Regions from separate parts of the Pseudochelatococcus sp. G4_1912 genome, predicted to be linked through region 3. Evidence: riboswitches for the same ligand, from Rfam matches in the RefSeq annotation. Region 3 holds a riboswitch; each other region holds the start of a gene.
What was found. Region 3 has a riboswitch for thiamine pyrophosphate ahead of thiE (thiamine phosphate synthase). Riboswitches for the same ligand answer to the same signal wherever they lie in the genome.

Region 1: it holds a riboswitch for thiamine pyrophosphate, as region 3 does, so the genes downstream of both, thiO (glycine oxidase ThiO) here and thiE (thiamine phosphate synthase) in region 3, are expected to answer to the same signal.
Region 2: it holds a riboswitch for thiamine pyrophosphate, as region 3 does, so the genes downstream of both, thiC (phosphomethylpyrimidine synthase ThiC) here and thiE (thiamine phosphate synthase) in region 3, are expected to answer to the same signal.

What each region holds. Positions count from the first base shown of each region.
Region 1 covers NZ_JAZDRL010000002.1:1,228,473-1,232,673, forward strand. The annotation lists gene nagZ (beta-N-acetylhexosaminidase) at 1-18, shown strand, start outside; gene VRZ32_RS12870 (segregation and condensation protein A) at 43-870, shown strand; gene scpB (SMC-Scp complex subunit ScpB) at 870-1,484, shown strand; TPP riboswitch at 1,564-1,661, shown strand; gene thiO (glycine oxidase ThiO) at 1,663-2,796, shown strand; gene thiS (sulfur carrier protein ThiS) at 2,801-3,013, shown strand; gene VRZ32_RS12890 (thiazole synthase) at 3,019-3,804, shown strand; gene VRZ32_RS12895 (thiamine phosphate synthase) at 3,801-4,201, shown strand, end outside.
Region 2 covers NZ_JAZDRL010000001.1:576,653-580,853, reverse strand. The annotation lists gene thiC (phosphomethylpyrimidine synthase ThiC) at 1-1,518, opposite strand, end outside; TPP riboswitch at 1,594-1,786, opposite strand; gene VRZ32_RS02730 (DUF4167 domain-containing protein) at 1,951-2,982, opposite strand; gene prmC (peptide chain release factor N(5)-glutamine methyltransferase) at 3,602-4,201, opposite strand, start outside.
Region 3 covers NZ_JAZDRL010000001.1:952,398-956,598, reverse strand. The annotation lists gene dps (DNA starvation/stationary phase protection protein Dps) at 45-533, shown strand; gene thiD (bifunctional hydroxymethylpyrimidine kinase/phosphomethylpyrimidine kinase) at 646-1,461, opposite strand; gene thiE (thiamine phosphate synthase) at 1,465-2,163, opposite strand; TPP riboswitch at 2,240-2,351, opposite strand; gene accC (acetyl-CoA carboxylase biotin carboxylase subunit) at 2,482-3,855, opposite strand; gene accB (acetyl-CoA carboxylase biotin carboxyl carrier protein) at 3,859-4,201, opposite strand, start outside.

The sequences.
Region 1 (4,201 bases), on a different contig from region 3:
TCAACGATCAACGCTTGATATGAAGATCAAGGAGAGTAGGGCGTGTCAGCTGGGGCATATCTGCGGAAAGCCGATACGGATGGTTTCTTGCCCGCTGAACGCAGCGAGGCAGAGCCTGCACTTATTGTTGATGTTGATGGCTTTGAAGGTCCACTCGATCTTCTGCTAGAGCTTGCGCGACGCCAAAAGGTTGATCTAACACAGATCTCTATATTGGCATTGGTTGAGCAATACCTTTCATTTATCGATGCTGCCCGACAATTGCGTCTGGAGCTTGCTGCCGATTATCTTGTGATGGCAGCATGGCTTGCCTATTTGAAATCGCGCCTTCTATTGCCTAGCGCCATGCCGCCCGAGGTGCCAGAGGCTGGTGATCTGGCAACGATTCTGGCTCTTCGTCTGCGCAGGCTTGAAGCAATCCGAAGTGCAGCATCGAAGCTTGTTCAACGCCCCCAATTAGGCCGCGATGTCCTTGCACGTGGCGAGCCAGAGGAAATGGCAATCGTTGAGCGTCCCAAATGGGATGTAACTCTTTACGATTTGCTCTCTGCTTATACGACTAATCGCCAGCACCAAATGAATTCACGTGTGGTGCTGCACAAACGGCTTGTATGGTCACTGGTAGAAGCACGTGAGGCATTGCAACGCCTGATTGGTGATGCTGCAGATTGGGTTGCGTTGGATCCATATCTGGAGGCTTATATGGCCGAGCCTGAAATGCGCGCTACCGTGCGGGCCTCAGCCCTTTCGGCAATGCTCGAAATGGTGCGCGAGGGCAAGCTTGATATCTGTCAGGACGCTCCATTTGCACCGCTGATGATGCGCCGTCGCCGCTTGGATGTTGCAGAACCAATTCAAGGGGGTGCCTGATGAGCATCCATCGCCATGCATTGCGTGTGGTTGAGGCGATTCTGTTTGCCTCCCGAGAGCCGGTGGGGGAGGAGGAGCTCGCCTCCCGCATTCCCACGGGGATCGACCTTAAAGCCCTGCTGGCAACATTGCAGACGGAATATGCTGCACGTGGCGTTGTGCTGGTCAGGGTGGCGGGTAAATGGGCGTTTCGTACGGCTGCTGACCTTGCGCCCTCGCTGGTGCAGGAAGTGGAGGATCCGCGAAAGCTGTCGCGCGCCGCCATGGAAGTGCTGGCGATCATTGCATACCACCAGCCGGTGACGCGGGCCGAGATTGAAGAGATTCGCGGTGTGGCTACGTCACGCGGAACACTCGATACGCTGATGGAAACCAGCTGGATAAAGTTGCGTGGAAGACGTCGCACACCTGGCCGTCCCGTTACTTATGGCACAACGGCTGATTTCCTGTCTCATTTTGGCCTTGGCTCCATTGATGACCTTCCGGGCCTTGATGAGCTGAAGGGCACGGGATTTCTTGATGGGCAATTGCCGCTGGGCTTTTCGATGCCCATGCCGTCAGATGAAGATATTCTCGATGAGGATGAAGACATCCCCGATGATGATGCGGACTGACGAGCCGATCTGCATTCACTGCTTATGCAAATGCGGCAACTTCCACTTGCGAAAGACGACAAAAGATACGATGTTGCAGCATTAGGCACTGGGGTGCCGTGCGTTGGGCGCGGCTGAGAAATACCCATAGAACCTGTCTGGGTCATGCCAGCGTAGGGAGGCGCCGTTGGGATCGCAATTGTCTGACTCTATTATCATTATTGGCGCTGGCGTCATTGGGCTGTCTATAGCATGGCGTTTGGCAAGCCGAGGGGCGCGGGTTTCTGTTTATGATCGGGCCAAGGCAGGATCTGGCGCAAGCCATGCCGCTGCCGGAATGCTCGCCGCCTGCACAGAGATTGAGCCAGGCGAAGAATGGTTATTGCCACTCAATCGTGAGAGCCAGCGTCTCTGGCCCGCTTTTGCTGAAGAGCTTGAGCACGTCTCTGGCATGTCAATTGACCTTCGTCAGGAAGGCACGCTGCATGTAGCGTTGAATGCTGATGAGCATGCACGCTTACGTCATCATCTTGCTCTACAGGAAAAGATGGCACTTCCGGTGAACTGGCTTTCTGCCGCCGAGGTGAGAGCGCGAGAACCGCTCCTAGCGGGAGCCGCAGGCGGGATCTGGAGTCCGGAAGATCATCAGGTTGATAACCGCAAGCTCGCGCAGGCTTTACGCATTGCTGCACTCAAGGTCGGCGTTACATTACATGAAGAGACGCAGGTTGATCGCATCATCATTGAGGATGGTTACGCAACTGCTGTTGAGATAGCGGGTGAACATCATAGTGCAACAACGATCGTGCTTGCTGCGGGGGCGTGGTCGCGGGGGATTTGTGGCCTTACACCTGATATCCGTCCGCCGGTTCGCCCCATTAAAGGGCAGATGCTTGCGCTTGGGATGGAGGCGGATAATCCACTCATTCGCCATGTAATCTGGGCTTCGGGCATTTATCTTGTTCCGCGCCTGGATGGCCGGTTGATTGTGGGCGCCACAGTTGAAGAGCGCGGTTTCGATGAGTGCCTCACAGCAGGTGGGATGCTTTCCCTCTTGCAAAACGCATGGCGTGCGCTGCCTGGTATCGAAGAATTGCCGTTGATTGAAACATGGACTGGATTTCGCCCTGGTAGCCGTGATGATGCGCCAATTTTAGGGCCGTCGGCGGTGCCGGGGCTTGTTTATGCAACAGGTCATCATCGCAACGGTATTCTGCAAACGCCAGTAACCGCCGATGCCATCACACGCTTAATTTTGGACGGGCAGCGGGATGAAATTTCATTGCCATTTGATGCCAGCCGTTTTCGTCCAGCAGCGATAAGCCGAGGATAGTTTGATGAGTGAAATCGAAGTGCGTGTAAATGGTCTGCCAGAGGTATTGATGGAGGCAACTATGGCTGCGCTTTTAGCGCGCCATGATATCGCTCCTGATACGAAAGGCGTTGCTATCGCATTGAATGGAACAATGCTACCGCGTGCAGAATGGATTGATACGAAACTCAATGCCAATGATCGCATTGAAATTGTTCACGCAAGACAGGGTGGTTAAGCGCCATGACACGCTCTACACTGCATGATTCACTGGTTATCGCGGGCCGCACTTTTTCATCGCGGTTGTTTCTTGGCACGGCCGGTTATCCGAACCAGAAAGTCATGCTGGATGCTGTTCAGGCGAGTGGCACCGAGATGACGACCGCATCCATCCGGCGCATTGATCTTTCAGGAGCAGCTGAAAGCCTTGTGGATGTATTGGGCGATACGGTGCATTTTTTGCCTAACACTGCAGGTTGCCAAACGGCCCGCGATGCCGTGTTGACGGCTGAGCTTGCGCGCGAGGCCCTTGGTACGAATTGGGTCAAGGTCGAGGTCGTGGGTGACCGTGAGTTACTCTATCCCGATACAGAAGAGTTGCTGCGCGCAACGGCTGAGCTCGTGAGCAAGGGCTTTATCGTGCTGCCATATTGCACTGATGATCCGATCTCATGTCGTAAGCTGGCGGATGCAGGGGCAGCGGCTGTCATGCCGCTGGGTTCACCGATTGGTTCAGGGTTGGGGATCTCCAATCCGCACATGATTGAAATGATCTGCGCCCGCAGCTCTGTGCCTGTGGTTCTTGATGCGGGCATCGGCACGGCATCAGATGCGGCGCTGGCGATGGAGCTGGGATGCTCTGCAGTGCTGCTGAATACGGCTGTTTCCAAGGCCAATGATCCGGTCGCGATGGCCAGTGCTATGAAATATGCCGTCGAGGGTGGGCGATTGGCTTATCTTGCCGGACGAATCCCTAAACGCTGTAACGCAGAAGCATCCAGTCCGCAGCTGGGCTTGATCGAATCATGAGTGGCAAACTGCCACGCCCTCCCGTGCTTGTTGTGACGGACAGGCACCAGCTCGATGGTGGCATCGCAGCAATGGGGGCGATGGCAGATGCGGTTTTCGCGAGCGGCATAAGGTGGATCAGCCTGAGGGAGAAGGATCTTTCCGTTGAGGAGCAGATTGCGCTTGTTGTTGATTTCAAGCGCCGCGCTATCCCATATGGGGGGTGTGTAAGTGTGCATGGCTCACCAGAAATTGCAGTGTGCGCCGGTGCTGATGGCGTGCATTTGCCTGAGGGCGCTGACGCAGCTGCGGCACGTGCATTGCTTGGGGAGGGGGCGCTGATCGGTCAGTCAGCCCACTCCATTAATCAGGTAAAAGCTGCTGATCCACGATATCTTGATTATCTTATTGTTGGTCC
Region 2 (4,201 bases), 380 kb from region 3:
AACGCCGGTCTTGACGTCGTCACGGTTTGGAAGACCCAGATGCTCTTTCGGTGTCACGTAGCAGAGCATTGCGGTGCCAAACCAGCCAATCATTGCTGCGCCAATAGCCGAAGTGATGTGATCGTATCCAGGTGCGATATCAGTCGTCAACGGCCCAAGCGTATAGAAGGGGGCTTCACCGCAGGTTTCAAGCTGCTTGTCCATGTTGGCTTTGATCTTGTGCATCGGCACATGGCCGGGGCCTTCGATCATCACCTGACAGCCCTTTTCCCAGGCAATTTTCGTTAGCTCACCAAGTGTATCAAGCTCGGCAAACTGGGCCGCATCATTAGCGTCAGCAATCGATCCCGGACGTAGGCCATCGCCCAGCGAGAACGATACGTCATACTTGCGCATGATGTCGCAGATTTCACCAAAATGCTCGTAGAGGAAGCTTTCGCGGTGATGCGACAGGCACCAACGCGCCATGATTGAACCACCGCGTGAAACGATACCTGTCACGCGTGTTGCTGTCAGCGGCACGTACGCAAGGCGCACGCCAGCATGGATCGTGAAATAATCAACGCCCTGCTCAGCCTGTTCGATCAGCGTATCGCGGAAAATTTCCCAAGTGAGCTTTTCCGGTTCGCCATCGACCTTCTCAAGAGCCTGATAGATTGGCACCGTACCAATCGGAACCGGCGAGTTACGCATGATCCAGCCGCGGATATTATGGATATTGCGGCCCGTTGAGAGGTCCATCACCGTATCGGCACCCCAGCGTGTGGCCCAAACCAGCTTTTCGACTTCTTCAGCTGCCGAGGACGTAACTGCGGAATTGCCGATATTGGCGTTGACCTTCACAAGGAAGTTGCGGCCAATGATCGTTGGTTCAAGCTCTGGATGATTGATGTTCGCGGGAATGATGGCACGGCCACGCGCGATTTCTTCACGCACAAACTCCGGTGTAATGAAAGTTGGAATAGCCGCTCCAAAATCCTCACCATCAGCGCGACGCTTTTCAGCGCCTTCCGCCATAGCTTGACGACCAAGGTTTTCGCGATGGGCGACGTAAATCATCTCGTCAGTGATGATGCCCGCGCGAGCGAATTCATATTGTGTCACCAACTGGCCATCGCGCCCTGCGAGTACGGGGCGTTCAGCAGGGCAGGCCGGTACAAGACGTTCGGGCGCGACATCGCCTGAGAAGCCATTGTCTTCAGGCTTGACAGCACGCGCCTCTACTCTATCGAAGCCGCGGCTAGCAAGCCAAGAAGCACGGATCGGTGCCAGACCTTGCTCCAGATTAATGACAGCATCTGTATCGGTATAGGCCCCCGATGTGTCTTGCACGCGCACTGGTTCTTCACCGCAGGCGGGGTCAAGCGCGATTTCCCTGAAGGGAACATTGATATCAGGCCGTCCCTCTGGACTAGCATAAATCTTGCGCGATCCTAAAATGGGGCCTGTCGTAACGGCAGCAGGTGCGGCTGTCGTTTTAGCGCGTATTTTGGGCGTTGAATCGGATGTGGTTGTCATAGCAATGCTCCTCCCGGAAAGTGAGAATCCGGGCGTGAAGCGGCTGACAAGTTGCTGAGTGCAGATAAGGCATTAGCGCCAACATTGTCCCGTCCCTCCGCCGGTATAACCCGGATCAGGTTCAAGGGTCACCGTGGCGCTCGCCTCTGCCAAATTAAAGCATCAAACCAAACAGCAAAACGGAACACGCTTTGAAATTCGATGCCACTGCGGCAGGGAGATCATAACGGAATCTCAGCCCCCTCACGGGGCCCCCCTCGGAATAGGGGCAATGTCGGCCCGATTGGTGGTTTTGTCAATCACCAACCGTGAATTGGCCATTAAACACTATACTTTCACGCAGAAGCGCATGCATATGAAGGGATAAATGCATTATATCATATAGTTAAAAGGGGATCTGAATAATTTAGATTAGATCCCCCGATGCAACTTTCACTCGCCAACTGGCACGTCATCAACACTCTTGCGGCGAACGCGTGTTGTGCGAGGCTTACGGACTGTCGTTGCTCCAGCTGTTGTCTCGACAGACGTTTCAGCAGCTGCTTGACCAGTTGTGTCGTCAGCAACGATGCGCCGACGGCGTGCCCGTGGAGCGGGTTTGTCCAGATCACTCGCATCTGGCGCGCTGACCGCTACGGGCTCAACCTGGCGTGGAGCCTCGACCTTGCCTGTATCCAGATCATGCGTGAGCGGACGTGCTGGCTGCTCATCACTTGATGGCATGCGGATGGGCGTTGTCAAAAATGCGGGCAAGGCCGGTTGACGGTTTGCACCGGTATCATCTGAAGAAGTATGCTGGCCAAAGCTGCCAATTTCATCGCGACGACGGCGAAAGCGCTCACGACGATCCTGACGTTCTGGTCGATCCTGCCTTTCAGGACGTTCAAAGCGTTCCTGACGATCTTGGCGCTCTGGACGCTCAAAACGCTCGGGACGATCCTGCCTTTCAGGACGTTCAAAACGTTCCTGACGCTCAGAACGGTCTTGCCTTTCGGGGCGTTCAAACCGATCCTGCCGATCAGAGCGCTCATATCGCTCATTATTGCGTGGATAGCGTTCGCGGGGCTGCATAGCAGGCTGCTGTCCATCGTCGTCAGAGGCAGGGAAGCGTGCTTCAGGTTGAGGTGCGCCATAATTTTGCACACTGTAATCAAGTCCGCCATCTTCCCCGGCATCGTCCTGATCATCGTCAAACGAACGTGGGAAGCCGGTGCTTTGCGGAAACTGTGCCTGCGCTGCAAGAATGATGCGCAGGTAATGTTCCGCATGCTGGAGGTAGTTTTCCGCCGCAACAGGATCGCCAGAAGCATGGGCATCGCGTGAAAGCTGTGCGTACTTCTCGGCAATATGCTGCGCTGTACCGCGGACCTTCACATCCGGTCCATTGGACTCAAATGTCTTTGTCAGCGGATTTGGTGGTTTCCGGGTGCGGTTGCGCATGCGCCTGTTTTGACCTGGTCTCATCGACATCTCTTTGGGAGCCATATTGTGCGGGGACCTCATCCCCAAGCGGTACGGATCGTACCCGTTGTCATCCGGTTCGCTCGGGAAGGGCAGCTAATGCCCCAAACCGCAGACCGGTGCTTTCACCTCATAACTGACAGCTATAAGGATGGTTAAAATGATTCTTCGTCGATATTGGTCGATGAAGAATCGGGTTAATGATTAGCGTTGTTCTTTCCTCGACACCGAGTTTCGGCACGCGATAAAAATGTTCCACCGCTTAAAGCTGAGCTGCATACGAAAATCGCATTCATCTCAATCAAGTAATCCGCCACGAGATCGACAGCGAAAAGCAAAGGTTGGCAAACCCTCAATAACCTCATGCTGAAAACCAGCATGTGAGACGGTAAACAAAGGTCGTTAACCGAAGGATCATACAACATCCAGATCTACTGGAATCATCTGTTTAGCAGATGCGTTCGATTCACAAAGGTGAATAAATCTGCCCAATATCTAAAGGCGAAAACGCACTTTAAATCCCACAGTCGACAGCAGAGCCTGATTCATGGTTTGACATTAGCGTCTTCCCACTGTCACGCCAAGTTATTTCTGCGATTGCTTATTGGAGCATCTTAATCTTTCACACAAATGTGGCAACAATGACGCGCTCTATACCAGAAAGATCAAAAATTGGCGGAGCAACCAATAATCCCTCTTTTTGTGCGATTGCGCTAACCATCGGCGCTTGCCCCTGTCCAAACTCCACAATTACAGAACCACCTGGACGCAGAACACGCCGGGCATCAGCGAAAATTGCACGATAGGGATCAAGTCCATCTGCGCCACCATCAAGGGCCAGATGCGGATCGTGATCTTTCACATCGGTCGCCAGCCCTGCAATATCAAGTGTTTCGATATAAGGTGGGTTAGACAGGATTAAATCTACAGTGCTATTTCCTAACATGGTTATCCATGAACCATTGATAACGGATAATCGCTCATTAACATTATTTTGTAAGGCATTGTACTGCGCCATTCTAGCGGCATCAGGTGAGAGATCGATTGCGATACCCTCTGCCTGCGGCAATTCAGAGGCCACCGCTATTGCGATACATCCTGTGCCGGTTCCGATGTCTACAAAACGAAAAGGCCACGTCGCGCGCGTGGTCATGATTCGGTTATGGGCAGCTATGGCGGCTTCGATAATTAGTTCAGTCTCAGGTCGCGGTACTAATGTAGC
Region 3 (4,201 bases):
TGGAGTGGGGTGCGATGATGCGTCCCCCGAACGAGGAGCTGAAGATGACGATCAAAACCCGTAATGACCTTGGGCAGAACGTTCGTTCCAAGTCGATTGCTTTGTTGAATGAGCATCTGGCGCAATTTATCGACCTGGGTGCGCAGATCAAGCATGCGCACTGGAACGTCAAGGGGCCGCACTTCATCGCATTACATGAACTTTTTGATGATCTTTATGCGCATATTCTGGAGCATACGGACACCATTGCTGAGCGGCTGACAGCTTTGGGTGGTATCGCGCACGGCACAGTGCAAGCTGCTGCTGAGGGCACCAAACTGAAGGCTTATCCGCTACAGATCACGGATGGCCTGGAGCATGTCGATTATCTCGCTCGCTCATTCGCCGAAGTCGCCAAGGGTACGCGCAAGGCTATTGCAACAACAGATGAAGCAGGCGATCTGGCGACCTCTGATGTGTTTACTGAGGTAACGCGTGCGCTCGATAAGGATTTGTGGTTCCTTGAAGCGCATCTTCAGGAAACTAACAAATAATAGCGCGCCTAACGTTCTGATTGAATCAGAACTGTGTTCTAAGCTCTATATCTCATCGCAACTTGCGTTCATTAAAATAATAAAGTTGAACGCAGGTTGCGGATATCTGCTCTCACCACCACGCGTGGAAATGATGCACGGGGCCATGGCCATGCCCGATGTTGAGATGATCTGATGCAGCTATTGCTTGGCTGATATAGGTCTTGGCCGCTTTCACTGCCTCAGTTTGTGGTAATCCGCGTGCTAATCCTGCAGCGATTGCGGCAGAGAGAGTACAGCCCGTACCATGCGTATTACGCGTGGCAATGCGTGGGGCGGGTAGGCGTGTCACACCCGATGCATCCACCAGCAGGTCGATGCTTTCTTCGCCCTGTGCATGGCCGCCCTTGATCAGCACGGCCCCGGACCCAAGCTGTAGCAGTGCCTGTGCTTGCGCCAACATCTCGGCTTCGGTTTCAGCTGGGTTCGTGTTGAGCAACACAGCGGCTTCGGGTAAGTTGGGGGTGATGATCGTTGCTAGCGGAATCAGCTTTTCCCGCAAAGTGGTGACAGCATCCTCGCTGAGCAGCCGGTCGCCGCTGGCGGCAACCATAACCGGATCCAGCACAACCGCGCGTTGATGCCAACGTGTGAGGCCATCAGCCACGGCCTTGATTGTTTCTGGCCGCGATAGCATTCCGATTTTTACGGCGCTGACCGTTAGATCAGAGAAAACTGCATCAATCTGGGCTGTGATGAAATCAGCAGGGACATCGTGGATTGCAGTGACGCCCATCGTATTTTGAGCCGTGAGCGCGGCGATGACGCTCGCTCCGTAAACCTTGAGCGCAGAAAATGCTTTCAAATCCGCCTGAATGCCTGCACCACCACCTGAATCAGAACCGGCGATGGTGACGGCGATTGGGGTTTGGGCTGTTTGCGTGCTCATCGTTCAGCTTCCTGCGCCGCGAGCGGCAAGGCTTGCGTCTATAATAACGCGCAGACGGTGTGCAGCAGCCGAAACGTCATCAGCCATCAAGATGGCCGAGATGACCGCAATGCCATCCGCACCCATGGCGATGATTGTCGAGGCATTGTTTTCATCAATGCCGGCAATGGCACCTAAGGGAAGGGCTGGTGTTGCAATACGTGCATTTGCAATGATGTCGGCAAGGCCATCAAGCCCAATCGGGGGCTTGGGGTTATCTTTGCTAGATGTTGCAAAAACACCGCCGATGCAGCCGTAATCGATAGGCTCTTGCACAGCTGCCAAAGCTTCGCGCGTATTGTTCAGCGTCAGGCCAATGATCGCGCGGGGCCCCAGCAATCGGCGAGCGTCAGCGGGGGACATGTCATCTTGCCCCACGTGCACACCATCGGCACCGGCGGCCATTGCAACGTCAACACGATCGTTGATCAGCAATGGTACACCTTTCCCGCTGATGGCAGCAAGAATGGCCCGCGTAGTGTCAATGTATTTGCGCGTGTCAGCATGCTTGTCGCGATATTGTAGCAGGGTGGCGCCACCTGCGATCGCTGCGGCTGCCAGTTCAGGCAAGGGCTGTTCACGTGCGCGCTCGGGGTCGAGGATAGCATAGAGACGCAGATCAACAGGGAGAGGCTTATGGGGCGTTTCCGGAGAGAGCGTCATGCGGTTTGGCTCGCTGGCGTCATGAGATATGTCTGGCGATCATGCGTTTTGGAAAGGAATGCCCTGCGTCATACGCTTCAAGGCATATCTCACTTCCCTCCGCCAGCATGATCTGGTTCAGGTTCGGTGGGTTGGTATGAAACCTCTCAGCCCGAATCATACGATCGCAGGCACCCCAAGGAGATGCGGCAGTGTGGCACTAGAGCAGTTTGCATTCAAGTTGCGGTGAATCTGGCGCTCTAAATGCGCCAGAAGCAAGCACCGACAGGGTCAGTGCTTGCTTCTGGAATAGTTTTCAACCTGACGCGAAGATCGATATCAGACCTTGCGCAAAGCTTCGATCTCAGCAGGACCTTCGGCGTCGAGGTAATGCTCCAGCCAGTGGATGTCGTACTGACCGTTCTGAACGTCCTGATTACGCACCAACGCCCGGAACAATGGCAATGTGGTCTCGATACCATCAACGACGAACTCATCAAGTGCGCGGCGAAGACGCATCAGGCATTCGGTGCGGGTGCGACCATGCACGATGAGTTTGCCAACAAGCGAGTCATAGTTCGAAGGGATCTTGTAGCCCTGATACACCGCCGAATCCACACGTACACCAAGACCGCCCGGTGGGTGGTAATAGGTGATCGTGCCCGGTGAAGGACGGAAATTCGAAGGATGCTCGGCATTGATGCGGCATTCGATAGCGTGACCATCAAGCACGATGTCTTCTTGCTTGATCGACAAGGCAGCGCCCGAAGCCACACGGATCTGCTCGTTAACGAGGTCGATGCCGGTGATCATCTCCGTCACCGGATGCTCCACCTGGATACGGGTGTTCATCTCGATGAAGTAGAACTCGCCGTTCTCGTACAGGAACTCAATGGTGCCTGCGCCGAGATACTTCAGCTTCTGCATGGCCTTGGCGACCACAGTGCCAATGCGCTCGCGTTCAGCCTTGTTAAGCGCAGGTGAGGGGGCTTCTTCCCACACCTTCTGGTGACGACGCTGCAATGAGCAATCACGCTCGCCCATATGCACCGCACCACCACGACCATCACCCATCACCTGAATTTCAATGTGACGTGGCTTTTCGAGATACTTTTCCAGATACACGGCATCGTCGCCAAAGGCGGCCTTTGCCTCGATCCGGGCTGTGGAGAGCGCATCGCTCAAGCTTGCTGCATCACGTGCCACTTTCATGCCACGTCCGCCGCCGCCGGCAGCTGCCTTCACCAATACCGGATAACCGATTTTGGCTGCCACTTCATGCGCTTCAGCATCATCGGTGATGCCGCCGTCCGAACCCGGAACGCACGGAATACCAAGCGCACGCGCCGTGCGCTTCGCCTCGATTTTATCACCCATCAGGCGGATGTGCTCTGCCTTCGGGCCGATAAAGGCGATGCCGTGGTCGGCAAGCACATCAGCAAAATGCGCATTTTCCGACAGGAACCCGTACCCCGGATGCACCGCATCCGCACCCGTGATCTCACAGGCGGCGATCAGTGCCGGGATGTTGAGATAGCTGTCACGTGCGGCTGGCGGCCCGATGCAGACGCTTTCGTCAGCAAGGCGCACGTGCATGGCGTTGGCATCGGCGGTGGAATGTACTGCAACTGTGGAAATGCCGAGTTCCTTACAGGCTCTCAGAATCCGCAGCGCGATTTCACCCCGGTTGGCGATCAGGATCTTGTCGAACATTAATTACTCGATTACCAGCAGCGGCTCGCCGTACTCAACCGGCTGGCCATCTTCTACCAACACGGCAGTGACCGTGCCCGAACGTGGCGCGACAATGTCGTTGAAGGTCTTCATAGCTTCGACCAGCAACAGCTTGTCACCCGCCTGCACCTTGGAGCCCACTTCGATGAATGGCTTTGCATCCGGCGAAGGGCGACGGTATGCGGTGCCAACCATGGGTGAGTTCACGGTACCCGGATGGTCCGTAACCGAAGCAGCAACAGGTGCCGCAGCAGCTGCTGGAGCCGGTGCATAGGCCGCAACGGGAGCTGGCGCTGCCATCTGCGGAACCACGACGTTGGCCGTG